DNA from 4 places in the Marinovum sp. E3 genome. Region 1 is predicted to be linked to each of the others. Evidence: riboswitches for the same ligand, from Rfam matches in the RefSeq annotation. Region 1 holds a riboswitch; each other region holds the start of a gene.
What was found. Region 1 has a riboswitch for cobalamin ahead of bluB (5,6-dimethylbenzimidazole synthase). Riboswitches for the same ligand answer to the same signal wherever they lie in the genome.
Positions count from the first base shown of each region.

Region 2: it holds a riboswitch for cobalamin, as region 1 does, so the genes downstream of both, AC0J5K_RS11790 (TonB-dependent receptor plug domain-containing protein) here and bluB (5,6-dimethylbenzimidazole synthase) in region 1, are expected to answer to the same signal.
Region 3: it holds a riboswitch for cobalamin, as region 1 does, so the genes downstream of both, AC0J5K_RS11820 (hypothetical protein) here and bluB (5,6-dimethylbenzimidazole synthase) in region 1, are expected to answer to the same signal.
Region 4: it holds a riboswitch for cobalamin, as region 1 does, so the genes downstream of both, AC0J5K_RS18205 (ABC transporter substrate-binding protein) here and bluB (5,6-dimethylbenzimidazole synthase) in region 1, are expected to answer to the same signal.

Region 1 covers NZ_CM146908.1:2,238,982-2,246,600, forward strand. The annotation lists gene AC0J5K_RS10950 (TRAP transporter large permease) at 1-950, opposite strand, end outside; gene AC0J5K_RS10955 (TRAP transporter small permease) at 961-1,476, opposite strand; gene AC0J5K_RS10960 (TRAP transporter substrate-binding protein) at 1,579-2,724, opposite strand; gene AC0J5K_RS10965 (hypothetical protein) at 2,747-2,929, opposite strand; gene AC0J5K_RS10970 (LacI family DNA-binding transcriptional regulator) at 3,084-4,145, shown strand; cobalamin riboswitch at 4,185-4,366, shown strand; gene bluB (5,6-dimethylbenzimidazole synthase) at 4,413-5,096, shown strand; gene cobS (adenosylcobinamide-GDP ribazoletransferase) at 5,102-5,848, opposite strand; gene cobT (nicotinate-nucleotide--dimethylbenzimidazole phosphoribosyltransferase) at 5,845-6,861, opposite strand; gene cobU (bifunctional adenosylcobinamide kinase/adenosylcobinamide-phosphate guanylyltransferase) at 6,845-7,381, opposite strand; gene AC0J5K_RS10995 (histidine phosphatase family protein) at 7,404-7,619, shown strand, end outside.
Region 2 covers NZ_CM146908.1:2,415,793-2,423,411, forward strand. The annotation lists gene AC0J5K_RS11765 (UDP-N-acetylmuramoyl-L-alanyl-D-glutamate--2,6-diaminopimelate ligase) at 1-484, opposite strand, end outside; gene AC0J5K_RS11770 (peptidoglycan D,D-transpeptidase FtsI family protein) at 496-2,283, opposite strand; gene ftsL (cell division protein FtsL) at 2,280-2,645, opposite strand; gene rsmH (16S rRNA (cytosine(1402)-N(4))-methyltransferase RsmH) at 2,645-3,637, opposite strand; gene mraZ (division/cell wall cluster transcriptional repressor MraZ) at 3,641-4,147, opposite strand; cobalamin riboswitch at 4,992-5,187, shown strand; gene AC0J5K_RS11790 (TonB-dependent receptor plug domain-containing protein) at 5,303-7,198, shown strand; gene AC0J5K_RS11795 (ABC transporter substrate-binding protein) at 7,185-7,619, shown strand, end outside.
Region 3 covers NZ_CM146908.1:2,425,284-2,432,902, reverse strand. The annotation lists gene AC0J5K_RS11835 (hypothetical protein) at 75-305, shown strand; gene AC0J5K_RS11830 (TrkH family potassium uptake protein) at 350-1,798, shown strand; gene AC0J5K_RS11825 (ATP-dependent helicase) at 2,148-4,493, shown strand; cobalamin riboswitch at 4,656-4,844, shown strand; gene AC0J5K_RS11820 (hypothetical protein) at 4,994-5,275, shown strand; gene AC0J5K_RS11815 (DUF1127 domain-containing protein) at 5,820-6,032, opposite strand; gene AC0J5K_RS11810 (Mrp/NBP35 family ATP-binding protein) at 6,269-7,321, shown strand; gene AC0J5K_RS11805 (ABC transporter ATP-binding protein) at 7,355-7,619, opposite strand, start outside.
Region 4 covers NZ_JBVTQV010000002.1:164,288-171,906, reverse strand. The annotation lists gene AC0J5K_RS18235 (TIM barrel protein) at 1-404, opposite strand, end outside; gene AC0J5K_RS18230 (LacI family DNA-binding transcriptional regulator) at 547-1,611, opposite strand; gene AC0J5K_RS18225 (DUF1127 domain-containing protein) at 2,006-2,224, shown strand; gene AC0J5K_RS18220 (hypothetical protein) at 2,306-2,623, opposite strand; gene AC0J5K_RS18215 (ABC transporter ATP-binding protein) at 3,134-3,886, opposite strand; gene AC0J5K_RS18210 (FecCD family ABC transporter permease) at 3,883-4,890, opposite strand; gene AC0J5K_RS18205 (ABC transporter substrate-binding protein) at 4,926-5,969, opposite strand; cobalamin riboswitch at 6,025-6,239, opposite strand; gene queF (preQ(1) synthase) at 6,422-6,886, opposite strand; gene queE (7-carboxy-7-deazaguanine synthase QueE) at 6,902-7,609, opposite strand; gene queD (6-carboxytetrahydropterin synthase QueD) at 7,606-7,619, opposite strand, start outside.

The DNA.
Region 1 (7,619 bases):
AAGCCCTGCGGCACCCCGAGGATGGCCAGCGCCTGCGCCAGCGGCAGCGAAAAGGCGATGATCGGCAGGATGATCCCGTTGACCTTGGCCGAGCTGACCAGCATCGAGGGGAAATCGGACAGTCTCAGGGTGCCGAGGATGAAGCCCATGATGATGGTCACCACCACCGCGGTGGCGCCGGCTTCGGTCGGGGTCATCCGCCCCGAGAAGATGCCGAAGAAGATGATGCCGGGCACGATGAAGGCATACCAGCCGGATTTCAGCGCCTTGCCGAGGTTCGTCAGGTATTCGCCCGCCGAGACGTTGCCGCCGCCCTCCCAGCCGTAAAGCCGGTTCATGATGATATTGGTGGCGAGGATCGACACCAGGATCGCCAGGCCGGGGATCACGGCGGCCAGGAACAGCGTCGAGGCGGAAATCCCCAGCACCAGGCCGATGATGATATAGGCGATCGACGGCGGGATCAGGATGCCGGTGCAGGCCCCGGCGGCGACCAGCGCACAGGCATAGGGCCGCGGATAGCCGCTCTCGACCAGTCGGTTGATCGTCATCCGGCCGACGGCGGCGGCGCCGGCGGCGTCGGAGCCGGAGATCGCCGCGAACATGCCGCAGACCAGCACCGTGGCCGAGCCGAAACCGCCCTTGGCGAACTGTGTCAGCGCCTCGGCCACGTCGAGAAACTTGCGCGAGAGCCCGGTCCGCACCAGCACGTCGCCGGTCAGGATAAAGAGCGGCACGGCGGTCAGCGCGAAATGGTCGATTCCGTGGAACAGGCTCTCGCCCACCAGGCTCAGTGGCAGCGCGCCCGACAAGAGCAGCATCGCGATGGCCGAGGCGCCGATCGCCGCCCAGACCGGTACTGCCAGCGCCACCAGAAGCACGAAGAGGATCACAGGGCCGTAGAAATCCCAGCCGAGTTCGACGGTCTGATCGAGTTGGTTCCAAAGCATGGCCGTCTCCTCAGTCGAAAAGCTTGTCGCCTTCGTACACGGGGCGCCCGTGACGAAGATCGGTGAAGTCCCGGATGAAGGACTGAACGAGGCGCAGGATCACCAGGGCAAAGCCCAAGGGCACCGCTGAGAGGAACCAGACCTGACTGACCCGCAGACCGTGGGTGACCGAGCCGAACTTGGCCGAGACCAGCACCGTCTCGAACGACCAGTAAAAGGCGATCAGCGCCACGCCGAACATCACGGCATCGCCGAACAGGTAGAGCGCCGCCTTCACCCGCGGGCCGACATATTGCATCAGCACGTCGATGCGGATGTGACCGCGCTGGCGCACCGCCGCGGCGGCACCGATCCAGGCCAGGTAGATAAAGGAATAGCGGACGATCTCTTCGCCCCAGATCGAGGAATAGGACAGCACTTCGCGCCGCAGAACCTCGATGAACATGGTCACGACGAGCATCGTGTAGAAAACCAGAAGCAGCCAGCGTTCGGCGTTCTGATCGAGTTTCCGCAAGGCATTCGACATAAAAGTCTCCTGTGGTCGCGCGACGCGTCAGGCGCCGCCGACCGCTCCAGTTTGCAGTCAATCGAAGCGATGGGGCGGCCCGGGCCGCCCCTGTCAGAAGCCTCAGGCGTCGTGCACGTAGTAGCGGCCCATGGTGCCGGCCGCTTCTTCGAGCCGGTTGAAGGTCTCCATCGAACCGGCAAGCTCGACCTTGAAATCGTCCCATTCCGAGCGCTGGTAGCCGCCGGCGTCCTGCCATTCGGCAAGCTGGTCGTCGGTCAGCGTGTGGAACTCGACGCCCGATTTGGTCAGCTCGTACATCGCGTGGGCGCGCGCCGCCGGCACTTTGGCCAGGTTTTGCTGCGCGGTCATTTCGCCGGCGAATTCAATGCCTTCCTGCACGTCGGCGGGCAGCGCGTTGAACCATTCGAGGTTGACCGAATAGACCTGACTGTCAGGCACCGCCTGGGTAAAGGTGACATGGCTCAGGATGTCCTTGAAGCCAAAGACAAACAGCGCGCCGACCGAGGGGTCGAGCGCATCGGCCACGCCCTGCTTGATCGCCGAAGGCGTCTCGCCCCAGGCCACCGGCGTCGGATTCGCGCCGACCATGCCGTAATATTGTTGCAGCATCTTCGAGCCCGGCACGCGGAATTTCACGCCTTTCAGATCGGCGGGCGTGATCACCTTGTTGCCGCCCTTGCGCACCGCCACGACCCGGGGATCGATCACCACGTAGAACAGCGGCTTGAAGCCGGCGGCCTCGATGCCGGGATGCACCTCGCCTTTCCAGGCGTCGGAATTGACCAGGTTGGTGAACCGCTGGTTCGAGCCGCAGAAATACGGCATGTTGATCAGATCGACGGCGCTGGCGAAGGGCGCGAAATTCGACAGCGAATGCTGCGCGCACTGGATCGTCCCGGTCTGCACCGCCTGCACCAGCGCGCCGCCGGCGCCAAGCTGGCCGCCGGGGGCAAGCTTGACGTAGACCTTGCCGTTGGTGGCGTTCTGGATGTTTTCCTTCAGGTCGAGCTGCATGATCGGATAGCTGCGCGACGCGCCCAGCACATAGGCGGTGGCCAGCGTCATCACGTGATCGGCCGCGGCCATGCGCTCTTTTTCCTCCCGGGCGGTCTGGGCCGCCGCCTCGCTCGACCAGAGCATGCCACCGGCACCGGCCACCAGCGCCGCGGTAAAGCTGCCGGAGCCGGCAAGTTTCAGAAAATTGCGGCGCCCCATCGCGGCGCGTTCAAGATTGTCACGATCCATGTTTTCCTCCCAAAATGGTTCGTTAGCTGCGGTCGGACTTCTCCGCCGCCTCTCGCCGAAGAATCGCGAGAACAAAGGTCACCGAGGCCGCAAACAGCAGCAGCATCTCCCCCACGTCCCCCAGAAACTGTGCGCCTCCCAAAGCGCCGACGAGCACGTTCGCGACAAAGACTGCAAACAGAGTGATTGCTGAGATCAGAAACACGGGCAGGTCCTTTCCACGACTCGGGCAAGATAAATGTAAGCGCTTACAGTCGCTCAATGCAAGCGCTTACATGACAAGCCGCGTGTTTTCCTGTTATATGCTTGTCAGCGATGGTTTTTTTATAGTGCCGCAAAGGCCGGAATCGGGAAAACGGATGGTTAAAGTGCCGAATCGACGTCAGGACAGCCGCCAGGGGAGCGACACGCCGAAACTCGAGGATGTCGCCGCCCGCGCCGGCGTTTCGACGGCAACGGTCTCGCGCTGCCTGAACAATCCGGCGGTGGTATCGGACGCCACCCGCAAGAAGGTGCTCGATGCGGTGCGCGCCATGGGCTACGCGCCGAATTTCGGGGCCCAGGCCCTGGCCGCCCGGCGCACCAACACCTTTGGCGCCATCGTCCCGACGATGGAAAACGCCATTTTCGCCCGCGGACTTCAGGCCTTTCAGGAGGCATTGCGGCAACAGGGCATCACCCTTCTGGTGGCCTCTTCCTCCTACAGCCCCGAGCTCGAGGAACAGCAGATTCACAGCCTTGTCGCGCGCGGCGCCGATGCGCTGCTCCTGATCGGCCATGACCGGCCGCCAAAATGCTACAGCTTCCTGCAAAAGCGCCAGGTGCCCTATGTGATCGCCTGGGTCTACGACGGCGACGAAGGGCGGGTTTCGATCGGCTTCGACAATCGCAAGGCGATGAAATCCCTGGCCGACGCGGTTCTCGACCGGGGCCACCGCAGGCTGGCGCTGATCACCGCCGACCGCCGCAACAACGACCGCGCCCGGCAGCGGTCGCAGGGGCTGGTGGATGCGATGACGGCGCGCGGATTGGACCCGGAGACCCTGGCCGTCGTCGAGACGGCCTATTCCATCGCCAATGGTGCACAGGCGCTGGAGCAGCTCATGCACACCACCCCGCGCCCCACGGCCGTGATGTGCGGCAACGACGTGCTGGCGGCCGGCGCCCTGACCCAGGCCCGCAAGATGGGGCTCGACGTGCCCGGCGATCTGTCGATCACCGGCTTCGACGACATCGAGATCGCCGAGATCGTGACCCCGGCGCTGACCACCGTGCATGTGCCCCATCGCAACATGGGCAAGGGCGCGGCCAGTCTTCTGTTTGCGATGCGCGCCGGCGAAGACCCCGGCCCCAGCGTCGAGCTCGAGGCGACGGTTATCCTGCGCGACTCGCTGGGGCCGGCGCCCGACCGGGCCCCCTGACCTGCCGCACTCTCGGCGCTTGTCTCTGCGACCGGTCGATCTATAGTCGCGCCACCAGGTGCCCCGAGAGGGGAGAATCGGGAAGCCGGTGCAAGACCGGCGCGGGCCCGCCGCTGTGAGGGGGACCTGTCGGACATTTTGCCACCGGGCCCTGCGGCCCGGGAAGGCGTCCGCCGGGGAGGAACCCAAGCCAGAAGACCGGCCTGGTGACACCAGGTTCCGTGGCTGGACACCACGGGCCGCTGTCAGCCATGCGGAGGCCATACCATGCTGCACCCCCCCGCGCCCGCTCCGGCGCGCGTCTTCTCTTCTGCCGAACGCCGTGCGCTCTATGACGTCATCGCCGCGCGCCGCGATGTGCGCGACGAATTCCTGCCCGATCCGATCGCCCCGGACCGGCTGCGGCGGATACTCGAGGCCGGTCATGCCGCGCCGTCGGTCGGGCACATGCAACCCTGGAACTTCATCCTGATCCGCGACCCGGCGCAGAAACACCGCATCGCCAGCGCCTTTGCCGCCGCCAATGACGAGGCGGCGGAAATGTTTCCCGAAGAGCGGCAATCGACCTACCGGTCGCTGAAGCTCGAGGGCATCCGCAAGGCGCCGCTCAACATCGCGGTGACCTGCGACCGCACCCGGGGCGGCAAGGTGGTGCTCGGGCGCACCCACAATCGCGACATGGACCTCTATTCGACGGTCTGCGCGGTGCAGAACATGTGGCTTGCCGCCCGTGCCGAGGGCATCGGCATGGGCTGGGTCAGCATCTTTCGGCCCGACGATCTGCGCGCCATTCTCGGGCTGCCGGATCACGTCGAGATCGTCGCCTACCTCTGCCTCGGCCATGTCTCCGAGCTCTTCGACCGGCCCGAGCTGGCGGCGCGCGGCTGGCGGCAGACCCTGCCGCTCGACAGTCTGATCATGACCGACCGCTGGGAGCCGGCCGGCGCATGAGCGGCTCAGCCCGGCCAGAAGGTGGCCAGAACCGCCCAGCAGAACGCCTCGGCCAGAAGCTGCGTCGCGCCCAGAACGTCGCCGGTGATCCCGCCCAGCTTGCGCCGGGCCAGAACGCCGATGCCGGCGGCGATCACCGCGCAGGTCGCGACCAGCGCCGCCCCCTGCCAGCCCAGCGCCAGACCGGCCAGCAGCACCGCGGCGGCGGCGCTCAGCCGCGCCCGGCCGGAGCGCCCGGCCGCCATCCGGCCCAGGCCGTCGGAACGCGCGGCGGGCAGGGTCTCCTGCAAGCCGATCATGGCCACCCGGCTGAGCGCGCCGATGGCGAGGAACGGCGCCAGCCCGGCCGCCGCCCCGAGCGAAGCCAGCGCCGCCAGCCAGAGCGCGACGATCAGGATCAGCGCCAGGACACCGTAGCTGCCGACCCGGCTGTCGCGCATGATCTCGAGCGCATGGGCGCGGTCGCGCCCGCCGCCGATGCCGTCGGCGAAATCCGCCAGCCCGTCGAAATGCAGCGCGCCGGTGGCCAGCGCCAGCGCCGCCAGGGCGAGCACCGCCGCCACCGGGGCCGGAGCGCCCGACGCCAATGCGCCGGCATGCACCGCCCAGCCGATCAGCCCCAGCGCCAAACCGACCAGCGGAAAGGCCCAGCGCGCGTCGGCAAGGTTCGGCGCGGCGCCCTCGATCCGGCCGGCCGGCAGGCGCGAGAGCAGCATCAGCGCGACCCGGAACTCGCGCAGGGCAGCGTTCATCCGCCCGCGACCCCGGCCTCGGCAAAGGTCGCCATGCCGTTGTGGCATTCCAGCGCCGCGCGCAGCACGCTCAGCGCCACCGCCGCGCCGGAGCCCTCGCCCAACGCCATGTCGAGCGCCAGGATCGGCGCCTTGCCCATCGCCTCGAGCAGGCGGGCATGGCCCGGCTCGCGGCTGACATGGCCGACCAGACAATGGTCGAGCAGGCGCGGATCGGCGGCAAAGAGCGGCGCCGTGGCCGCGGTACAGATGAAGCCGTCGAGGATCACCGGAATGCGCCGCGCCCGCGCCGCCAGCACCGCGCCGCAGATCGCCGCCTGTTCGCGCCCGCCCAGCGCCGCCAGAAGGCCCAGCCCGCGCGCCGCCGCATGCCGGGCGCAAGCCGCCGCCACCGCGCGCTCCTTGCGCAGCAATCCGGCCTCGTCCGAGCCGGTGCCGCGCCCGATCCAGTCGCCCGCCGCTCCGCCAAAGGCGGCGCAGGCCAGCGCCGCCGCGACGGTGGAATTGCCGATGCCCATTTCGCCCAGCAGCACGATCTGTGCATCCTCGGCCACCGCCTCCGCACCGCGACGCATCTCGGCCAGGGTCTCGGCCTCGGTCATCGCCTCGGCCTGGGTGATGTCGCCGGTCGGCCGGTCGAGATCGCAGGCAATCACCGAAAGCTCGGCGCCGGCCACCCGGCAGAGCTGGTTGATCGCCGCGCCGCCGGCGGCGAAATTGGCGACCATCTGCGCCGTGACCTCCTGCGGAAAGGGGTTCACCCCCTGGGCGCAGACCCCGTGGTTGCCGGCAAAGACCAGCGCCTGCGCCCGGTCGATCGCCGGCCGCTCGACCCGCTGCCAGCCGGCCATGAAGATCGCCAGCTCCTCGAGCCGGCCCAGCGCGCCCGGCGGCTTGGTCAGGCTCATCTGCCGCGCGGTCGCGGCCTGTGCCGCTGCCGCATCCGCCACCGGCAGCGTCGCGGCCAGACCGGACAGCTCCGCGAAAGACGTGATGTCAGAAAGTATGCTCATTCGGTTTCACCCTCGTTGGATAGCCCGCCACCGCAAGCCAGACCTCGTCGCAGGCCTCGGCCATGGCCTGATTCATCCAGCCGGCGGCATCCCGAAACCGGCGCGCCAGGGCGTTTTCCGGCACGATGCCCATCCCGACCTCATTGGTGACAAAGATCACCGGCGCCTCCTGCCGGGCCGTCTCGGCCGCCAGCGCCCGCACTTCGGCGCGCCAGTCGGCCTCGGCCAGCAGCAGGTTCGTCATCCACAGCGTCAGGCAATCCACCAGCCGCGGCGGCCCGCCGGCGCTGTCGCTGCCGCGCAGCGCCGCGCAAAGATCGCGCGGGGCATGCAGGTTGTGCCAGTCTGCGCCGCGCCGGGCCTGATGCCGGGCGATCCGCTCGGCCATCTCGGTATCGCCGGGCCAGATTTCGGCGGTGGCGATATAGACGGCGCGGCCACAGGGCGCGAGCGCCTTGCGTTCCGCAAGGGTGGATTTGCCAGAGCGCGCGCCGCCGGTGATGAGGATCGACTTGTACATTTCCGCATGGAAAAACACCAAAATGAATGAATGTGAAGAACAAACCCGCCAGGCAGCCGCGAAACCCGGCGTCGCGGCAGAGCTGATCCTGCTGCGCCATGCCCCGGTGGCCACGCCCGGCCGGCTCTGCGGCCGCAGCGATCCTTCGGCGGCTCTGGTGGCGGCAGACATCGCCCGGCTGCGCGCCGCCCTGCCCCTGCCCGGCCGGGTGATGACCAGCCCCGCCCGACGCTGCCGG
Region 2 (7,619 bases), 180 kb from region 1:
GCGTCACCGGTTCTGGTGTGGTATGGGCAAGTGGCGCCTCCCAGGCGCCTTCGACGCCGGTGGTGCCGAGATTGACCGCCGGCAGGTCGAGCGCCATCCAGATCTGGCGGCAGAAGGTCGAGACCGAGGTCTTGCCGTTGGTGCCGGTCACCGCCACCATGACCTCTGGCTGGGCGCCGAACCAGAGCGCCGAGGTATAGGCCAGAACCTGGCGCGGGTCTTCGGCGACGATCAGCGCGACATGGCTTGCGTCGAGCACCTCGGCGGCAATCCGCGCACCTTCGGCATCGGTGAGCACCGCGCCCGCGCCCATGCGCAGGGCATATTGAATGAACTCCGCGCCATGCACCCGCGCGCCGGGCAGCGCGGCAAAGAGGAAGCCCTCTTCGACCTCGCGGCTGTCGACCGTGATGCCGGTAATCGTGGCGTCGGCGCCCCCCCGGGCGCTGAGGCCCAGATCGGCAAGCGTTTTGGTTCTGCTCATGAAGGACCCCGTCACTGACTGGTGAGCGTTATACCAGCCAGCGTCTCGGGTTCAATCGTGGGTCTGAGCCCCAGCAGCGGTGCCAGTCGTTCGATCATCTCGGCGGCCACCGGCACGGCGGTCCAGCCGGCGGTGCGGCGCAACTCGCCGGCGGCGTGGATCTCGGGCTCGTCCAGCGTCACCACCAGCACGTATTTCGGATCGTGGATCGGAAAGATCGAGGCGAAGGTGGCGATCACCTTGTCCTTGTAATAGCCGCCCTTGGGCTTGGGCTTGTCGGCGGTGCCGGTCTTGCCGCCCACCGCATAGCCCTTGACCTCGCCAAAGCTCGCGGTGCCCTCCTTGTGGCTGACCACCAGCCGCAGCATGGCGCGCGCGGCCGCGGCGGCGCTTTCCGACATCACCCGGTCGCCCAGCTTGGGGCCGGTCTGGCGCAGCAATGTCGGCGCGACCATGCGCCCGCCATTTGCCACGGCGGCATAGGCGGTGGCCAGATGCAGGGGCGACACCGACAGCCCGTGGCCATAAGAGATCGTCATGGTGCTGAGTTCGGACCAGTTCGGCGGCAGCAGCGGCTTGGCGTGTTTGGCCTCCTGCAACTCGACCGGGGTGACGTCGAAAAAGCCGAGCCGCTTCAGGAAATCCTGCTGGCGCGGTGTGCCGATCTTCTGGGCCAGCCGCGCAGTGCCGATGTTGGAGGATTTGACGATCACCTTGGTGACCGACAACTCCTTGCCGTAATTGTTGAAATCGCGGATGCGAAACCGCCCCCAGGTGAGCGGGCCACGGATGTCGACCATCGAGTCGGGCCCGACGATCCCAAGGTCCATCGCCTGCGCCGCGGCAAAGATCTTGAAGGTCGACCCCAACTCGTAGACCCCCTGCACCGCCCGGTTGAACAGCGGGCTGATCGAAGGATCATCCCCAAGCGCCGGCAGCGGCCGGTCGTTCGGATCGAAGTCCGGCAGGCTGGCCAGCGAGAGGATCTCGCCATTGCTGGCGTCCATCAGAATGGCGGTCGCGCCCTTGGCGCCCATGATCTTCATACCGCCGTAAAGCACCTTTTCGGCCGCCGCCTGTAGCGTCAGATCGATGGACAGTTCCAGCGGCGCGCCCTCGCGTGCCGGATCGCGCAGCAACTTGTCTTCGAACTTCTCGATGCCGGCGGTGCCCAGCACCTCGGCGGAATGCACACCCTCGCGGCCGAAGCCGTAGCCGCCCAGCACATGCGCGGCCACCGCGCCGTTGGGATAGAGCCGCATCTCGCGCGGGCCGAACAGCAGCCCGGGTTCGCCGATGTCATGCACCGCCTGCTTCTGCTCGGGGCTCAGCTTTTTGCGAATCCACATGAATTTTCGTTCGGAGGTGAACCGCTTCTTGAGGTCGGCGACGTCGATCTCGGGGAAAATCTTGCCCAGTTCCTCGGCCGCGCGCAGCGGATCGATCATCTGCTGCGGATGGGCATAGAGCGAATAGACCTCCATGTTTGTCGCCAGAATGCGGCCCCTGCGGTCGACGATATCGGCGCGCTGGCCGATGATCGACGCGCCATTGGTGGCGGCTCGCGGCTCGGTCGCCTCGGAGGCGGCCAGCCCGCCCATGCGCACGGCGATCACCAGGAAGGCGCAGAAATACATGATACCCAGCAACAACAGCCGCTGCTCGGCGCGCAACCGGAGCCGGTCGCGAATCTCTTCGTGGCGCAGCCGCAGGTTCTCGCGTTCGATGGCATCGGGGTTTTCGCCCTTTTGTCGGGCGTCGAGGATGCGCGCCAAGGGGCGCAGCGGTGTGCGGATCATGGCTCTTGCTCTTGCTCTGCGCCTTGCGAGGAGGTGACAACGGAATTGGTGATCGGCGCGAAATCGTCGAACACCGGCGCCGGAAAGGCCACCTGATCGACATTGCCGAAATGCCGCGGCCGCAGCGGCAGCAGGCCGAGGCGGTCAAAGTTCAGCTCGGCCAGATCGCGCAACCTGTCGGGCCGGTTGAGATAGGCCCATTCCGCACGCAACACCGAAAGTCGGACCCGGGCCGCACCGATCTCGCTCTGAAGCTTGGCCGTCTTTTCAATGGCTTCCTGCGTTTCGTAGTTCTCGTGGTAGGCCCAGAAGGCCAGCCCGATCACCGTCAGCGCTGTCATCACATACAGAACGGAGCGCATTACCTTGTCCTCTTGAGTTGCGGCATGGCGATGGATTTGGCGTCGATCTCCCCGGCCGGCACTTCGGTGCGCCGGGCCACCCGCAGCCGCGCCGAACGCGAGCGCGGGTTCTCGGCCAGTTCCTGCTTGTCGGGGCCGGCGGCCTTGCGGGTGACGATCTCGAACTGGGCCGGCACCGCCTCGACCTGCGGCGCGTATCGGTTGAAATTGCCAGAATGTCCGGCGCGGGCCTGAAGGAAGCGTTTGACCATCCGGTCCTCGATCGAATGAAAGGTCACCACCGCCAGCAGGCCGCCCGGCCGCAGCACCCGTTCTGCGGCCATCAGCCCTTCGAACAGCTCGGTATATTCGTCGTTCACCGCAATCCGCAGCGCCTGGAACGAGCGCGTTGCGGGATGGCTCTGCCCCGGCTTGGCGCGCGGCAGCGAACGTTCGATCACCCCGGCCAGTTGCAGCGTGGTTTCAAACGGCGCTTCGGTGCGGGCCTTGACGATGTTCCTGGCGATCCGGCGCGAGGCACGTTCCTCGCCAAAGACATAGAGGATCTCGGCCAAGTCCTGCTCGGTGGCGGAATTGACCAGATCGGCGGCGCTGGGGCCGTCCTGGCTCATCCGCATGTCGAGCGGGCCGTCCTTCATGAAGGAAAAGCCGCGTTCGGCCCGGTCAAGCTGCATCGAGGAGACCCCGAGATCGAGCACCACGCCGTCCACCTGATCGGCAACCTCGTCCATCTTGGAAAAGACCGTCTGTTCCGGGCGGATGCGGGCGCCGTAGCCGGCCATCCAGTCGGCCGCCAGCTCAAAGGCCAGCGGGTCGCGGTCGATCGCCACGACCTCATCAGCGCCGGCGTCAAGCAGGGCGCGGGTATAGCCCCCGGCGCCGAAGGTGCCGTCGATCCAAGTGCCCGCCACCGGCGAGACCGCCGCGATCAGCGGTCGGATCAGAACGGGGATATGCGGGGCCGCGGGGGGTGTGACAGCAGCGGCGGCCATGGCTCAGGCTCCCTCTGCCGGTCCATCGAGGAAGGACAGCGGGTCAAAATCCTCGGGCAGCTCGTCGAGCCACTCTTCGGTCTTGGCCAGCTCTTCCTTCTCGTAGGTGTCCGGGTGCCAGATTTGAAAGGTGTCACCGGCGGCGATGAAAAAGGCCTCTTTTTCCAGACCGATCTTGTCCCGCAGCTTGGCGGGCAGGACCAGGCGGCCGGTCTCGTCGACGTTGGTGGGATAGGATTGGCCGTGAAACAGCCGTTGCAGCATCTTGCGCTGCATCGACCCGCGCGGCATGGCATCGATCTTGGCGTCGACCTCGTCGATCGCCTCCATCGTGTAACATTCGAGGTAGTTGCGCCGGTGATCGCCATAGACAATTACGAGCTCGGGGTTTTCGCCGGATTTCCAATTCGGATCAGCAGCTTCCAGCACACGGCGAAACAGGGCCGGGATCGACACCCTGCCCTTTGTATCCACCTTGTGGCGGCTTTCGCCTCTGAACCTGCGGCTCACTGTCCTGCCGTCCTTTGCCCGCGCCCCCGCGAAACCCCCCATGTCTTGGATGTAAAAACGGCGGATTGATCTGCTGCCACTGATCAACCCGCCGCCTGTCCCGCTCTTGCGGGATGTCCAGCTGCGCGCGCCACCTGGGGGGATGTCTGCTCGCCCGCGCGCCGGATCTCTGTTTCACGATGAAAGGCGGATGCCTGTATGAAACCTGTTTTTGCTTTTGTTCGGAGTTGGTTGCGGGGTCGTTTGCTGCCCCTGTCTCCGTCCCTCATCGTGATATAAGGGATGCCATGGGAAATTATGGAAATCAACAGGCAAAATTGGGAAAGACCCACATCATATTGTCCACACCCCCTGTGGAAAACAACATCTTGGGGTAAAATTGATACTGTTTTTGGAATTTATAGCGGAAGCGGCTTTTTGCTCATACCATATATAGTAATTGAGGCGCTGTGGCTTTTTTCCCACGAAATCCCGGAATTTTCGGGGCAGCGCCGTGATTTACCCGTTTCCCCAAATTCTGCCGCGCCTGCTTTTGCGGATTTTGGCGATTCCGGCGCTGTGACTCACACACGAATCACGGAATCGAGAGCCAATTCTTGATTCTGTCGCCGCACCGGATTGGGCCGGTGCCATGAATTCCCATCCGTCCCACGATTTCCCGTATGTCCCATGGTTTCCCGGCGCGGTCCTGATTTCCCGCCGGGGCCGCGCCCGCCCGCCAGGGCCATTCAGGCCCTCTACGGCCATGGATTCCCAAAAAGGCGCCGGCGTGGCCGCCATGCCGCACCTGAAGCCGCGTGGCGGGGCGTGCGAATTGCCGTCTTGCCAGGCTGAGCCGGCACAATTAGACGAAGCCTGTCTTGGTTCGGGCCTCGCAAGGGGTTCGTGAAAAGGGAACGCGGTGCAAAGCCGCGACTGCCCCCGCAACTGTGAGCGGCGAGCACCTTCGGAAACTGCCACTGTGGCCGCCGGCCGCGGGAAGGCCCGGCGGATGCAACGACCCGCGAAGTCAGGAGACCTGCCAGGAGCTCACCCTATCCCGACGCGGGGCGCGTCACGGATAACGGCAACCCCGTCGCGGTGACTTCACTGAAACGGTGGGCGCTGTTCCCTCCGAAACGTCAATCGGCCCGACCGGCCTTCGAGGGATACAAAATGACCCGCTCCACCCTGATGACCAGCGCCGCGCTCTCCGCGCTCTGTGCCACCCCTGCTCTTGCCCAGGACGACGCCTATGATCTCGGCGTGCTGATCCTTTCGGCCGGGCTCGAGGCGGCACCCGCCGACGAGACCGGGGTTTCCGCCGCCGTGATCACCGAGGACGACCTGGAGGCCACCGGCGAGACCCGGGTGATCGATTTTCTCGCCCGCCAGCCCGGCGTGACGATCCGCGCCACCGGCCCGCTGGGCACCTCTGCCGGGGTCTCGATTCGCGGCGTCGGGCAGAACAACATCCAGGTGCGCGTCGATGGTATCGACGTATCCGATCCGAGCGGCACCCAGGTGGCCTTTGATTTCGGCGGGCTGATGACGTCGGACATCTCGCGCATCGAGATCCTGCGCGGCGCGCAATCGGCGCTTTATGGCTCCGAGGCGCTTGGCGGGGTGATCAACATCACCACCAAAACCGCCGACAAGGACGGGTTCGGCGTGCAGATCGCCTCGGAATACGGCAGCTACGAAACCCTGCGCAGCGCCGTGACCCTGACCACGGCCGGCGATGGCTACGACAGCGCGCTGACCTTTTCTCACGCCCGCTCGGACGGATTTTCCGCCGCCGACGAAAACGACGGCAATGACGAGGAAGACGGCTTTTCGGCCACCCGGCTGAGCTTTGCCGGCTCTTACGAACTGGGCTCGCCCGATCTGGTGATGCATCTGTCGTTCTTCGACGAGCGCTCGGACTATGAATATGACGAGGCCTCGGGCGGCGTGGTATCTGACGGCAGCCCCGACGAGCTGACGGTCAAGAAACAGAACGGCGCCCGCATCGGCTTTGATTTCGTCACCGGCGCGGTGGATCATTCGGTCTCGGCCGCCTGGTTCCGCATCGACCGCACGCTGACAGGCACCTCGGCCAGCTTTGGCGGCATCTCCGACGACCGCTTCGACTATACCGGCACCCGGATGGAATACCGCTACCAGGGCGGCGTCGATCTTGGCGCCACCGCGCGGCTGGCATTTGGCGCCGATCACACGATCGAGGAATTCGACACCGCCGTGGCGCTGGACCACACGATTTTCGGCCTCTTTGTCGACGGACAGAGCCAGGACACCACCGTCAACGGCACCTTTGCCGAACTGACCTGGGCACCGAACGATATGTGGAACCTCTCGGCCGCGCTGCGCCATGACGTACATTCCGAATTTGGCGGCCATACCACCGGCCGTCTCTCGGCCGTCTATCGCCCGATGGATGACCTGATCTTCCGCGCCAATGCCGCCACCGGCTTCCGCGCGCCTTCGGGCTACGAGCTTTACGACGGCTTTGCCGGCAACCCCGATCTCGATCCCGAAACCTCGAAGAGCTTTGATCTGGGCGTCGAGAAGCGCTACGGCGAGACCGCCTTTGTCCGCGCCACCGCCTTCCATGTCGAAGCCGAGGACATCATCGACTATTCTTTCACCACCTTCGGTTACGTGCAGGCCGAGGGCACTTCGACCCGGCAGGGGCTGGAGCTGGCCTTTGGCGGCGCGCTGCGCGAGGGGCTGCGGTTTGACGGCTCCTACACCTGGACCGACAGCTTTTCCGACGCCGATCTCGACACCTCGAGCTGGTCGGCCTTTGTGCCCGGCCAACAGGCCTCGGCCTCTGTGACCGCGAATCTGGGGCAACGCGCCTCGCTCAATGCCACCGGGCTCTGGGCCGGCAACCGGGCCGACGATCTGGACGATTACGGCGTGGTGAATTCCACCCTGACCTATGAGATCATGGAGGATGCCGAAGTCTATCTGCGGATCGAGAACATCTTTGACGAGGAATACCAGACCGCGCCGGGCTATGGCCAATCGGATCGCGCCGCGTATTTCGGGGTCCGTGCGTCTCTGTAAGGCGCTCCTGCTCGCCGCCGCGCTGATCGGCGCGGCGGCCGAGGCGCAGGAGGCGCCGCGCAGGGTTGTCTCGATCAACCTCTGCACCGACCAGCTCGCCATGATGCTGGCCGCGCCGGGCCAGCTGCATTCGGTCTCCTTCGTGGCGCTCGACCGGCGCGCCTCCTCGATGGCCGATGCGGCGCAGGACTATGTCATCAACCATGGCCGCGCCGAAGAAATCTATCTCATGCAACCCGACCTGGTTCTGGCCGGGCGGTATACCGCACGGGCCTCGGTCGAGGCGCTGGAAAATCTCGGCATTCCGGTCGCCACCTTCGACATCGTCACCTCCATGGAGGGCGTGCGGCGCGCGGTGCTCGAGATGGGCGAAGCGCTGGGCCGTCAGGCGGCCGCGCGCGACATGGTGGCCGATTTCGAC
Region 3 (7,619 bases), 190 kb from region 1:
CCCGCAATCCGTCCAAACCTGCTAGGCTCGGACCAAGGGGGGAAACCGCAGGCCCACGCGATGCGAGGTTTCCTATGCAAGGCACCAACGTGCACTTCCGATTTCCCGAGCCCGGCTGGCGCCAGCGGCTCGACACCTATTTCGCCGGGCTGGGGCAGGGTGTGAACGCCGATCCGCTGATCCGCGCCAGGCTGGGCGAGGTGGCCGGGCTCGAGGCGCTTTCCGACGCGGAACTGGCTGCCTTGGGCATGGACCGCAGTGACATTCCCGCCCGGGTTTTCAAAGACCTCTTTCCTCAGGGCTGAAGCCGGCTTGACAGTATATGCGGGGCAGGCCAACGCTCGGGCGCATGTTTGATATTCGGCCCGTGGGCTATGTGATCGGATTGCTGCTCGCCATTCTCGGCGCGACGATGTTTCTGCCGTTCCTCGTCGATCTGGCCGAGGGGCGCGGGCATTGGCCGGTCTTTCTGCAATCCGGACTGATCACCGTGCTGGCCGGCGGGCTGATCTCGCTGGCCTGCGCCAATGGCGTGAAACAGGGGCTGTCGATCCAGCAGACATTTCTGCTGACCACCGGCGTCTGGCTGGCACTGCCGGTCTTTGGCGCGCTGCCCTTTGTCTTCGGCGCCACCGAGGCGCGGTTCGTCGATGCCTTCTTCGAGGCGATGTCGGGGCTGACCACCACCGGCTCCACGGTGTTCACCGGGCTCGATACCCTGCCCAAGGGGCTGCTGCTCTGGCGCGGGCTGATGCAATGGCTGGGCGGCATCGGCATCATCGTCGTCGCCATGGTCTTCCTGCCGGAACTGCGGGTCGGCGGGATGCAGATCTTTCGCGCCGAGGCCTTCGACACCATGGGCAAGATCCTGCCCCGCGCCACCCAGATCGCCAGCCAGATCAGCGTGATCTATGTCTCGCTCACGCTGGTCTGCGCGCTGACCTACATCGCCTTCGGCATGAACACCTTTGACGCCACGGTGCATGCGCTGACCACCATCTCGACGGGCGGTTTCTCGAATTACGATGCTTCCTTCGCCGCCTTCTCGGGGCCGATGGAATATGTCGCTTCCGCCTTCATCATCCTCTCGGCACTGCCCTTCGTGCGCTACGTCCAGATGATCAATGGCTCGGCCCGGCCCCTGCTGCGCGACAGCCAGGTGCATGTCTTCCTGCTGGTGGTAGCGGCGCTGGTGATCCTCACCGCCATCGCGCTGATGATCTCCTTTCCGCATGCGCCGGAACGCGCCTTCCGCGAGGCGCTGTTCAATGTCACCTCGATCATCTCGGGCACCGGCTATGCCAGCGCCGATTACATGGGCTGGGGGCCGCTCCTGGTGGCGGTCTTCTTCTTCATCGGGCTGATCGGCGGCTGTGCCGGCTCGACGGCCTGTTCGGTCAAGGTCTTCCGCTACCAACTGCTCTTTGCCTCGATCCGGGTGCAGCTCTTGCGCATCCGCTCGCCCAACGGCGTCTTCACCACCCGCTACGAAGGCCGCCCGGTGGGCGATGACGTGCTGTCTTCGGTGATGTCCTTCTTCATGTTCTTCGTGGTCTCGATGGGGGTGCTGGCGGTGCTGCTCTCGGCCACCGGCCTCGATTTTGTCACTTCGGTCTCGGGCGCGGCCACCTCGCTGGCCAATGTCGGCCCGGGGCTGGGCGACATCATCGGCCCGGCCGGAAATTTCGCCACGCTCAATGACACCGCCAAATGGCTGCTTTCGGCGGCGATGCTGATCGGACGGCTCGAGCTGCTGGTGGTCTACGCGATCCTCACCGTGAACTTCTGGCGGGCGTGACACAGGGCCGCTTCGCGGCGCTTCATGCCTCCGGCGGGGATATTTTCGGCCAGAAGAAAGACATTCTTTACACTTACTCGCCAGGTTGGAGCTGCGGTACAGGCTGGGAAGCCGATGACCGCGCCAGGAGAAGGCCCCCGTTTGCACTTGCGGCGGGGGCTGGATCTGGCAGCGGCGGTCTCAGGGCGACATTTCGCCCAAAGGCCGTCCCGGGCTTCTTCTGGCCGAAAATATCCCCGGGGGAGCCCGCAGGGCGGGGGCAGAGCCCCTGGGTCCGTCGGCGACAAAGCGCGCGAACATTGAGCGAACAAGGCTTTTCAGCCCGCGTCCGAACGGGTAAAGTCGCCGCATGAGCAGTTTTGACGACATGGACGCTTTCGAGGCGGCCTCCTCCCTCTCGCAGCGCGCCATGGCGGCGCGTCCCGCGCCCTATCTCGACGGGTTGAACCCGGCCCAGCGCGAGGCCGTGGAGGCGCTGGACGGCCCGGTGCTGATGCTGGCCGGCGCCGGCACCGGCAAGACCAAGGCACTGACCACGCGGATCGCGCATCTGCTGAACACCGGCAAGGCGCGGCCGAACGAAATCCTTTCGGTGACCTTCACCAACAAGGCCGCGCGCGAGATGAAGCTCCGCGTCGGCAAGCTTTTGGGCCAGGTGGTCGAGGGCATGCCCTGGATGGGCACCTTCCACGCCATCGGCGTCAAGCTGCTGCGCCGACACGCCGAGCTGGTGGGGTTGAAATCGAATTTCACCATCCTCGACACCGACGACCAGATCCGCCTGCTGAAACAGCTGCTTTCGGCGGCACAGATCGATGACAAGCGCTGGCCCGCCCGGCAACTCAGCCACATCATCGACAATTGGAAGAACCGGGCCTGGACGCCCGACAAGGTGCCCGCCGCCGAGGCCGGAGCCTTCAACAATCGCGGGGTTGAACTTTATGCCCAGTATCAGGCCCGGCTGAAAGAGCTGAACGCCTGCGATTTCGGCGATCTGCTGCTGCATTGCGTGACGATCTTCCAGACGCAGGAGGACGTGCTGGCCCAGTATCAACGCTGGTTCCGCTATATCCTGGTGGACGAATACCAGGACACCAATGTTGCCCAGTATCTCTGGCTGCGGCTCCTGGCGGGCGGTCACAAGAACATCTGCTGCGTCGGCGACGACGATCAGTCGATCTACGGCTGGCGCGGCGCCGAGGTGGGCAATATCCTGCGCTTCGAAAAGGATTTTCCCGGCGCCAAGGTGGTCCGGCTGGAGCAGAACTACCGCTCCACCCCGCATATCCTGGCCGCCGCCGGCGGGGTGATCGCCGGCAACACGGGGCGTCTGGGCAAGGAACTCTGGACCGATGCGCCCGACGGCGAAAAGGTAAGGCTGATCGGCCATTGGGACGGCGAGGAGGAAGCCCGCTGGATCGGCGACGAGATCGAAGCGATGCAGGGTGGCACCCGCGGCATGCGGGGATTTTCGCTGGATTACATGGCGATTCTGGTGCGCGCCTCGCACCAGATGCGCGCCTTCGAGGATCGCTTTCTGACCATCGGCCTGCCGTACCGGGTGATCGGCGGACCCCGGTTCTATGAGCGGATGGAGATCCGCGATGCCATGGCCTATTTCCGCGTCGTGGTCAGCCCCGAGGATGATCTGGCCTTCGAGCGCATCGTCAACACGCCCAAGCGCGGACTTGGCGACAAGGCGCAGCAGACCATCCAGCGTCTGGCGCGCGACACTGGCGTGCCGCTGGTCGAGGGCGCGCGGCTGGCGGTGGAGAGCGGGGCGATCAAGGGCAAGGGCGGCAATGAACTGGCCCGGCTGCTCGACGGGCTTGCGCGCTGGGGCCGGATGACCGGCGAGAAGGACGTCAGCCACGTCGAGCTTGCCCAGATCATCCTCGACGAAAGCGGCTACACCACCCATTGGCAGAACGACAAGACGCCCGAGGCGCCGGGCCGGTTGGAAAACCTCAAGGAGCTGGTCAAGGCGCTGGAGGAGTTCGAGAACCTGCAAGGCTTTCTCGAACACGTCAGCCTGATCATGGACAACGAGAGCGAAGAGGCCGGCGCCAAGGTGTCGATCATGACGCTGCATGCCGCAAAGGGGCTGGAGTTTCCCGCGGTCTTCCTGCCAGGTTGGGAGGATGGGCTGTTTCCCTCGCAGCGCAGCATGGACGAGAGCGGCCTCAAGGGCCTGGAGGAGGAGCGACGGCTGGCCTATGTGGGGATCACCCGCGCCGAGGAGGTCTGCACCATCAGCTTTGCCGCCAACCGGCGGGTCTTTGGCCAGTGGCAGTCGCAGCTGCCGTCGCGCTTTGTCGATGAGCTGCCGGAGGCGCATGTCGATGTGCTCACTCCGCCGGGGCTCTATGGCGGCGGCATGGCCGGGCAGAGCTTTGGCTCGGGCATGGAAAGCCGGGTGGCCGAGGCAAATGTCTACAATTCGCCCGGCTGGAAACGGCTTCAGGAGCGGCAGAGCCAGCGCCCGATGGCGCAGCCCAAAGAGAGCCGCAACACGGTGATCGACGCGACGGCGATCTCGAGCTTCACCATGGGCGAGCGGGTGTTCCACCAGAAGTTCGGCTATGGCGCGGTGGTGGGCATCGAGGGCGACAAGATCGAGATCGATTTCGAGAAGGCCGGCGTCAAGAAGGTGGTCGCACGCTTCATCAACGCCGCCGATGACGTGCCGTTCTGAGCCCGGACTTCGCCGACAATGATCCCGTCCCGGGACGCGCCGCGGGAGCTCTGGCCGGCGGATGCCGCGCCTGCCAAGAGGCCCCGGGTCAGGCCCGGGGCCCTGGCGTGACGGAGAATGGCGCCTCCACCGACTTTACGCTGTCTTGCGGCTCCGAATCCCCGTAGTCTGATCCGGCAAGGTGCCTGCGGTTCTGCCGCGGGAGAATTGGGAAGCCGGTGAAAGACCGGCGCTGCCCCCGCAACGGTATGGCCGGGGGATGTGGTCAGTACCACTGGGCGTCACGCCCGGGAAGGGGCCGCATCCGCAATCCCGCCGAGCCCGGAAACCAGCCTTCGCAGTGACGTCAAACCGCGGGTGGCGGGCAGGGCGCGGGGTCGGGCGCATTGCCTTGCCGCCGTTTCCTCTCTGCCTGCCCGTTCTGCATCAAGGCCACGGGGCGTGGCGGAAAGGATCGAGATGACCAGACCTCTCACCGCAGCAAACGGGAGGGCCGCAGCATGATGCTGGCCCGTATTCTTGCCGATCTGCGCCATGCCGAGACGGGGACCGCGCCCGAGGCCGCGGCGCGCGCCGGTTTTGTCCGCTGGGTGCTGTCGCTGCCACCCGGGGTGCCGGTTTCGGCCGCGGCGGCGGCCGCGGCCGTGCGGGTCCGGCCGCAGGCCGGGCAGGGTCGGGCGGTGGCGCTGTTTCTGAAGTGTCTGGACGAGGCTTGTGTCACGGCGAATATCGCGCCGGAGCGGCGCGGTGGCGCCCGGGCGCGGCGACGGGGGCGCGCGTGACTTCGGACCCCGGAAAGGAACCCCGAAAATAAGAACGGCGGCACGGGAGGTGTGCCGCCGTCTTATTTTGACCGACGCTCCTGAATGCGAGGAGACGAAGCGTCAGTGCCGGTCGGACCTCAGGCCATTTGGGAGGAGGAGCCTTCGGTCCGGGTATTCCCGACCGCAAAGGGAGGAGAGCGGCGGGAAATTCTATGTCTTTGCCGGCGTCACGCATCCGGCGTGGCGGCGGGCCGGAGCCCTGAAACTGCTATGCCCCCGGGGGGAAGAACGGCGGCACGGGAGGTGTGCCGCCGTCTTTTCAACACCAGCGCTCCTGAATGGGAGGAGACGAAGCGCCGGCTGGAGCGGACCGCGGGCCTATTGGGAGGAGGGGCCTTTGGTCCTGGTATTCCCGACCGCTATTGGGAGGAGGGCGGCAGGGAATTCTGTCTGGGCCGCTTGCCGGCCCGGTGTAAAAGGCGGCGACATCAGGGAGGAGGAGAGATGTCGCCGCTGAGACACAGAAGACTCAGGGAGGAGGAGAGAGCCTTCTGATCCGGTATCAGTTATAGGCTGCGTGATAGGCCACGCGGCGGATTTCGCTGCGGCTCAGGCCGAGATCGGCGAGCTCGCGGTTCGACAGGCCTTGCAACTCGTTCATGGTTTCCCGATACACGCGGTACTGTGCATAACGTGCGGTGAGGGACTTGAGCGCAGCCTGGAAGCGTTTGTTCAGTCCGGCCTGAACGGGGGTGTTCGTGGTGATGTCTGCCATGGCGTTTCGCCTTTGTTGTCGTCAGTGTCTGTTCGTTTCGTTGACATCAATGTAGTCGAATGCTGCGTGCGCACAATCCCAAGTGCGATCAATGCTGCTATGCAGCAATTGCATGTGTAAGCGCTTAGACGCGAGTAGACCTTAAGACTAAAGTCGTAATTTACTCGCATAGGTTGAATATCGCGGTTTTGTGAGGTGATACGCGGCACCGCGACCCAGATTGGGGCAGGAAAATCATGGAAGAGATCATCCGAAAAGAGCTGGCAAGGTTCGAGATTCCCGGTGGCGGAGACCTGATTTCGCGCGATTTGATTCGAGCGCTGAATATCGAGGACGGTGTGGTGCGCTATGTGATCGAGGCGCCCTCGCCCGAGATGGCCCGCCAGATGGAGCCGCTGCGCGCCGCGACCGAACGGGCCGTGGCTTCGATCTCCGGCGTGCGCGAGGTGCATGCGGTGCTGACCGCGCATGAGGCCAAGACCCCGCCGAGCCTCAAGGTCGGCGGCCATCCCAAGCCCCAGGCCGGCCCAATGAAACCCGCGGGCGTCAAGCGCATCATCGCCATCGCCTCGGGCAAGGGCGGGGTGGGCAAATCCACCGTTTCGTCGAATCTCGCCGTGGCGCTGGCCCGCGCCGGCAAGAAGGTGGGCCTGCTCGACGCCGATATCTACGGCCCGTCACAGCCGCGCATGATGGGCGTGTCGCAACGCCCCGCCAGCCCCGACGGCAAGATCATCGAACCGTTGGTGGCGCATGGCGTGACCATGATGTCGATCGGGTTGATGCTCGATCCGGCCAAGGCGGTGGTCTGGCGCGGTCCGATGCTGATGGGGGCGTTGCAGCAGATGCTGGGGCAGGTGGCCTGGGGCGAGCTTGACGTGCTGCTTGTCGATCTGCCGCCGGGCACCGGTGACGTGCAGCTGACGCTGTGCCAACGCTCCGAGCTGTCGGGGGCCATCGTCGTCTCGACGCCGCAGGACGTGGCGCTGCTGGATGCGCGCAAGGCGGTGGACATGTTCCATACCCTGAAGACCCCGATCCTGGGAATGATCGAGAACATGTCGCTGTTCCATTGCCCGAGTTGCGGCTTCGAGGCGCATATCTTTGGCCATGGCGGCGCGGCGCAGGAGGCCAGCGACATGGGCGTGCCGCTTCTGGCGCAGCTGGCGATCGATCTCGACACGCGGCTGGCCGGTGACAGCGGAACGCCGGTGGCGGCGGGAACCGGGCCGATGGCCGAGGCCTATGCGCAGCTGGCCCAAGGCATGATTCGCGGCGGGCTGGTCTGAAGGGCGCGTGCCGATAGGAGAGGCCGGCAACCTCTAGCGGAGGCTTTCCAGCGGCTGAAAGATCGGTCCATCGGCGCTGCGGCTGTAAAAGGCGCGCAGGGCAAAGACCTCTTCCAGCCGCTCCGGCGTCAGCACCGCGCCGGGGGCGCCGTCGGCCACGGCGCGGCCCCGGTCCAGCATGACGAGCCGGGTGCAATGCCGCGCGGCGAGGCCGAGATCGTGCAGCGAGACCACGACGGCCTTGCCTTCGGCGGCAATCCGGCCAAAGACCTCCATCGTGGTGATCTGTGCTGCCGGG
Region 4 (7,619 bases), on a different replicon from region 1:
ACCAGCGCGGTCATCCCGGCGGCCTGAAGCAGCGGCAGCACGCCTTTCAGCGCGATGCGCAGATTGGCCTGGCGTTCGCCGTTGCCAAGCCCCGTGCCGTCGTTGCGCGGGATCAGGCTGATGGTCTCGGCTCCCGCCGCCTTGGCAATGTCGATCAGCGCCTGAACTTGGGCTTCACGCTCGGACGTCCAGTCGTTGAACGGGTAGACCTGGCTCAACCCGACCAGCCGCAACCCCTTGTCGCGGGCGATCTTTCCGGCCTCCTCCGGGGCGATGCCGTCGAACAGCGGGCGGGCGATGTCGTTGCGCACCTCGACGCCGATGCAGCTCAGCCGCGCGGCAAGATCGAGAAACTCGGCATAGCCCAGACCGGGCACCGTCATATGGTTCAAAGTTGTCTTCATGGTGTACCCCCCGCCGCAGGGCTGTCAGCGCCCGTCGGATGCGCTCACTTGCGCAGTTTGGGGAGATTCGGTCAATCTGAGCTGGCAGATATCGCGTCATTCATGACGCATTCATTCGGTACTTGATGACGTATTTATGTCATCACACCATTTCGGGCAAATAGAGCCGTGGTTCGAGGAAATGCTGCCCCGCCACGCCGTCGTCATCGGCGCCCACCGATTTCACCATCATCTCGATCAGGTCCGTACAGAGGTCCGTCAGCGGGGTGGAAATCGCCATGACCGCATAGCCGTCGATCAGCGCCGCGCGGCTGTCCGCCGTCAGCTCGTTGACCGCCAGCGAGATCCGCGGCGCAGGGTGTTTCTCGCGCAGCGCGGCAATTGCGCCCTCCATCCCGCCGCCGGCGACATAGATGCCGCGCAGGTCCGGGTGACGGTCGATCAGGTCAAGCGTCGCCTCGTAGGTCAGCTGCCGGGTCTCCAGGTTGACCAGCGTGTCGAGCACCTCGAACCCGGCACCGGCGCCGCGCACAAAGGACCGGAACCCGACCTCGCGCAGGTCATGGCCGTGCCAGCGGTTGCCGCCAACAAAAATCGCCAGCTTTCCGGGGCTTTTAACTGTCCGCGTGATCAGCCAGGCTGCCAGCCGCCCGACCTTGATGTTGTTGAGCCCGACGTAATTCTTGCGGATGCCCTGGGCGAAATCGTTCAGCAGGGAAAACACCGGGATGCCGTCATCCTTGAGATCCTGCACGATGCGGTCGAGCTTCTGGTCGTTGACCGCAGTGGCGGCGATCACGTCGCAGCTTTTGCCCAGATCGGTCAGCAGCGCGGCAAATTCCGCCGGCGATTGCGAGGTCGAATAGCGGATCACCGCGCGGCCGCGAATGTCGGTCCTGGCGGCAACCGCGCGTTCGATCTCGGTGGCGAAGTTGCGATAGAACTCCTGCGCCTGCTTCAACAGCACAAAGCCCAGCGTCACCTCGGGTAGATGCGCGGTCAACCGGCCCTCGAACAGCCCCTTGCCGTGATAGCCGATCCGATGCGCCGCATCGGCGATCTTTCTCAGGGTCTCGGCGCGCACCTGGGCGCGTCCATTGATCGCGCGATCGACGGTCGTGACACTAACGCCAGCCGCCTTTGCGACATCTTTGATGGTCGGTCGGTGCGCCAAGGTGACCCCATTATGGCGGTTTTTCGTCAGCATAGGCACTCGCGTCTGCGGGTGCAATTGTCTTATGTTGTCAAAGTGAGCCGGGACGCCATCGCTGACGGTCTTCGCATAATCCGCCGGCGCGTCCTGAACCTTGGTCACGCGGCGTAGCTGCGCCAGGGTCGCTGTCTGTGTCTCTGGCCGCATCGACCGTCACAGCCCAGGAACCCGGGAAAAATCTGACGTCGCGATCTGACGCTGCGGGTGTTGACCGCACGGTCCGGGCGCCAGGATCGGACCCGCCCCACCCATGCCGCATTGCAGTACATGCATGGCGGCATGGCGGAAACTGCGCGTTGTTAGCGCAATCATTCGCCATTATCTGAGTGTCACTGAGGAAACAAAACCTCACCGGGGAATACGCCCGACACATCAAAGGACGCTGAACATGGCATACGCACTGTCCAATACCCACGCCCGATCCAACCTGTCGGCCACGCTGCACTGCGCGGCCGAGACCTGGAAAACCGCCCGCGCCAAGCGCGCAATTTTCGACCGGACCTACAACGAGCTGAACGCGCTCGACGACCGCGACCTGACCGATATCGGAATCGCGCGCCGCGACATCCGCGCCTTGGCGCAGGACGTCGCCAACAAGGCGGTCTGATCCCGGAGATTTCACGAGGGTGCCCAAAGGTGCACCCCGAAAACGCGGGCCGTCCCACCGGCCCTATATCACCCCCAAGCCTTATCCAGGCCGATACTGGCTTTCCACGCCAAGCGGCTTGGACGTCGCGTCGCTCCAGGCCACACCGCTCGCCACAATGCAGGTCAGCCCTTCGGGGGTCACGACGAGAATTGTCCAATTGCCTTGCTCGCTGGCGCGCCAGACTTCGACCATACGCGTGGAGGACTGAAGGCCGCGGCCAACCAAGCTTTCTTGGTAGACAGTTTCCAGCGTGCCCCGGATGGTCTCGCGAGACCCGCAGGTCATCTGAGCGGAGGCGGGGGGGCCAAGAGCTGCCAGTCCAAAGGTCAGGCTCAGGCTGATCAAACGCTTCCACATGGTATTTCTCCTTCCCCTTGCTGGGGCGAAGAACATGAAGGCTACGACCCCAGCTCCAAGTTGCTTTGTAAATATGGTATCTCAAACCTGCTCGTGCACTATTCGTTACCGAGGAATTGAACACCTTTGGGACTGTGCTCGGGCGAAACTCCAATAGCCTCTTACGGGGGTGGCACCAGTTACAACCGAAACTGATCAGCTATCTATGCACACCTGCACGAATGCAACGCCAGAGCCGGCGCTCATGTGCGGAATAGCTCAACATCAAGGACGCGTTGATCGAGGCTGACATTCCTGATGTGCCGCATCGCAGTCCGAAGCCTCTGCGTCATGGCTTCGGAATCAATGCCACGGTGAACGGCGTTCCGTAGCACATCGTGCAGAAATGGATGGGCCACGCGCAGCTTACCACAACGGCGATTTATATTGGTTCCGTGGGAAAAGAAGAGCAGGGTATCGCCACACGGATGTGTGGGGGTAGGCTGCGGCGAACTTCACCTTTGCGTAAGATCAAAAGAATGCGACCCGCAGTCCACACCCCGCATGGTTTATTGTTGCCTCCACCGCGAAAACTTTGCGGATCAGCTCTTCATCCAGCACGTCCTCTGGCGCGCCTTGCGTGACAAGCTGACCGTGATGCATGACAGCGATTTCGTCGCAAAAGGCGGCCGCCTGATTGAGGTCATGCAGGGCAACGACGATGCGGGTGCCTAAGTTGCCAAGGAGGCGCATGAGGTCCAGCTGATGGCGGATATCCAGATGGTTTGTCGGTTCGTCGAGCAGAAGTTCCTGCGGCTCTTGTGCCAAGGCCCGCGCAATCAGGATTCGCTGTCGCTCGCCGCCGGACAGCGTGGACCATGGCTGGGCGGCACGGTCGATCATGTCCGTGCGCTGCAACGCCGAGGCCACGGCATCTTCGTCACGAGTTGACCAGCCATTCCAGGCGCCTCGCAAGGGAAGGCGCCCGAGCGCGACCACCTCGCGCGCAGTCAAGGAGATGTCAATGTCCGCCTGCTGCTCGACATGGGCAAGGCGGCGGGCAATCTCTTTGCGGCGGAGGCTCTCGATGGGGCGATCCTCCAAATAGATCGCGCCTCCCGTCCCTCGACGCAATCCTGCGAGTAGCCGCAGAAGACTGGATTTACCCGATCCGTTCGGCCCGACAAGTCCGAGAACACCTTGTTCGGGCAGTCGCAATGTAACCCCACGCACAATCGGGGCGCCTCCGGCCGCCCAAGACACATCTTCCGCCCTGAGCGTCATCTCCCCCTCCGAGACTGCCAAAGGATAGCAGCAAAGGCCGGAGCACCGAACAGCGCAGTGATGACACCAATGGGCAGCACCTGTCCCGGCAAAACGATGCGAGACAACACGTCCGCTGCAACCATGAAGACTCCTCCAGCCAAGGCTGAAGCCAGTATCAGGCGGCCATGTGCAGGGCCGACCAGAAAACGAGTCGCATGGGGAATGACCAGCCCGACGAAGCCGACAGCACCCACCATGCTGACCACCGTCGCGGTCAGAAATGCGGTGACCGCAAAGAGTTCAAGGCGAACGCGCGCGACGTCCACGCCCAGCGAAGCAGCGGCGTCCTCGCCGAAGGCGAAGGCATCAAGCGCCCTGGCACGGTAGAGACAGATGGCCAAGCCAATGACCATGATCGGGAAGGAAAGCCAGGCATCCGGCCAACGGATGCTGCCAAGGCTTCCCAAAAGCCAGAACAGGATCCCTTGCGTCTGTTCGGCATTGGCCGAAGACGTGACGATGAAGGAAGTTACCGCATTGAAGAGCTGCGAGCCTGCAATACCCGCAAGTATAATGCGCTCGGTCCCGCCGCCGGTTTCACGCACCAGGATTGCGACGAAGAGAATGGCCACCGTCGCGCCCACAAAGGCACCTGCGGAGACGGACAGCGCCCCCGCGCCGAGCGCCAGAACAATTACCGTGACCGCGCCGGTCGATGCCCCTGCCGAAATACCAAGCAAATATGGTTCGGCCAGCGGATTGCGCAATAGAGCCTGAAGAACGGTGCCACAGACCGCCAGAGCCGCGCCGACACAGATCGCAACGGCGGCACGGCTGAGACGATAGTGCCAGATGATGCCTTCCCGGATCGGATCGACTTCCAGATCCAAGCCCAGAATACGGTTGGCCAGTGTCCGGGTCACGTCTCGGGGCGTTACCGCAATCTCGCCCAGCAAAATGGCCCCCGCCGTAGCAAGGACCAGAGCCACGGCCGAGACCAGCAGAAACGGCCCAAGGGCCATCCTGCGCGACCTGGGCGCGGGGCGCGCCTCGGCGATCACCGTGCTTGGCCGAAGGCTCGTAGGCCGGCGGCAAGCGTTTCGACCCCGTCTACCGCGCGCAGAGTCGGGTTCATCGACTGAGCGTCCATTTCAATCAACCAGCCATTGCGCACTGCGCTCAGCTGACTGGCCACAGGATCGCTTTGCAGGAACGCGCGCTTGGCGGCGACGTCATCGGCCGGCAGACGGCGCCGATCCATCTTTCCCAGCACGATTACATCCGGGTCGAGGCCCGAAATTGTTTCCCATCCCACCAGCGGCCATTCTTCTTCCGAGGTGATGACATTGCGGACCCCGACGATATCCGAGATCCAAGCCGGGGCCCCGTAACGGCCGGCCACATAGGCTTCTCCCTCGGTCTGCGGTGAGGAAAACCAGAAGAGAACCGAAACGTCGCCTGCTCGCAGCCCGCGTACATGTGCCTTTGCGGTTTCGATCCGCGCCGCGTTGCGTTCGATCAGAGCCGCACCGGCGTCCGACACATCGAAAATGCCGGCAAGCTCAGCAATCTCGCGGGATAGTAGGTCCATGGACCAGGCTTGAGACCGGGCTCCGTCACCGCTGCCGGTGCTGAAATCGCTTTTGGCGCATTCGGCCGGCGACACATAGGTGGCAATGCCGAAATCTCCGAACTGGGAAAAGGTGCCGACCCGCGCCTGTTCGGGAGCGATGTCGTTGATCCACTGACTCGCGACGAAATCGGGGCGGGTGTCCAGCACCGCTTCGAAACTGGGCGACTTATCCGCCAGCCGCGGCAAGGCTTGGCCCTGCTCGGCCAATTCCTCTGGCAAAGGCGCCAGCCAGATTGCGCTACCGACGATCTTGTCGGCCAGGCCGAGCGAGAGCAAGATTTCGGTTGTGCCCTGTCCGATCGCCACCACGCGCTCCGGAACTGCATCCAGGATCAAGTCCCTCTGGCAGTTGCGGATTTCAAGAGGATAGGTGGTTGCCTGGGCCTGAACCCGCAAGGCAGTTGATGCGAGAATGGCAGTTGCAAGCACACAGAGGATACGACCGCGGCCGCGAGCTATTTGGATCATTGACGCTCCTTTTCCGGACACCCCGTCCGGTGCGCATTGAAATTTCGGCTCTGCTCCATCGCAGGCCGGAACGGCAGGTCTCCTGACTCGCGGCCATCGTTCCAACCCGCCTTCCCGTGCCTGTTCTGTGACACAGTGGCATCGCCCGACGGGCGCATGGGTCGAAACGGCCGCCTACAGTTGCGGGGGCAGTCCCGGAGTTCAAGCCAGAAGGCTTGGCACCGGGTTCCCTTTTCATCCCGATTGGGAACCGTTCGCGCCGGAAGTTCTTCTTCACAACCTGGTTTGTCAAGCCAGATTCTTCCGGTGGCGAATTCAATCACCTGCCTGCAAAGGCGCGCCATTTTAGATCACTGTTTTTGAATGCCTTTTTGCGTGCTACTCCCCCATTTGACAGTTGTCGGGGAGTAGCGGCTGCTATCCTGGCAGTCCCGAAACGCTTGCTCTGCTTTTCAACCCCGGCCGCGATAGGGCGGCACGCCTTGATCGGGCAGCCAGAGGCCCTCGGGACGCGGGGCGGTCTGCCAGAACACGTCGATCGGAATGCCGCCGCGCGGATACCAGTAGCCGCCGATCCGCAGCCATTGCGGTTCGAGGAAATCGACCAGGCGGCGTGCGATAGAGATCGTGCAATCCTCGTGAAACGCACCATGATTTCGAAAGGAGGTCAGGAACAGTTTCAGCGATTTCGATTCCACCAGCCAGGCGCCGGGTACGTAGTCGATCACCAGGTGGGCAAAATCCGGCTGTCCGGTCATCGGGCAGAGCGAGGTGAATTCCGGCGCTGTGAAGCGCACATTATAGGCCAGGTCGGCCTGTGGGTTGGGCACACGCTCCAGTTCAGCCTCTTCCGGGCTGGCGGGAATGCGGGTTTCGCCGCCAAGCTGCTTGAGATCGCTGTAGATATTTTCGGACATGGGGGCTCCTTAAGGTCAGACGCCGCGCTTGTTGCCCCAGATCAGGACATGAAGCTGCGGCAGGATGCGGGGGGCGAACCAGCCGTCGGCCATCGCGCTGTCGGTCAGCCATTCCAGCCGGGCAGACAGGGCCCGCAGATCGACCGGCGTGTCGGGGTCGACCTCGGCGTTGCCCGGCTGGAGGTAGAGCGGCAGGTCCGGGTGGCGGGCATGGGCGGCTTTGGCCCATTGGTAATCGGTCTCGTCGAAGACGACGATCTTCATCACCGACTGCCGCGCCGGCTTGCCGGCGGAGACACAGCCATCGAAGGCATCCCAGTCCACCGTTTCGCCGCTCGAGGGGGGTTTCGGCGACAAAACCAGCGTGTCGAGCTCCGCAAACCAATCTCTGGCCAAGGAACCTTGTGTCTCGCAGGCGAAGCGATACCCCGCCGCACGTCCCCGCGCGATCACCGGAGCGAAATCCTGGATCGCGGGATTGCCGCCGCTGATCGAGACCGTCAACGGCTGACCGTTCGAAAGACGCAGCACCTCATCCCAGATTTCCACGTCGCTCAACGGCGCCCAAGTATGGCGATACCGGCTTTCAACGGCATGCAGGCTGTCGCACCAGCTGCACCTGTAGTCGCAGCCACCGGCGCGGATAAAAACCGTGGGCTCACCGATCAATGCGCCCTCGCCCTGGATCGTCGGCCCGAATATCTCGGCGATGCGCAGGGTCATGGCCGGTACT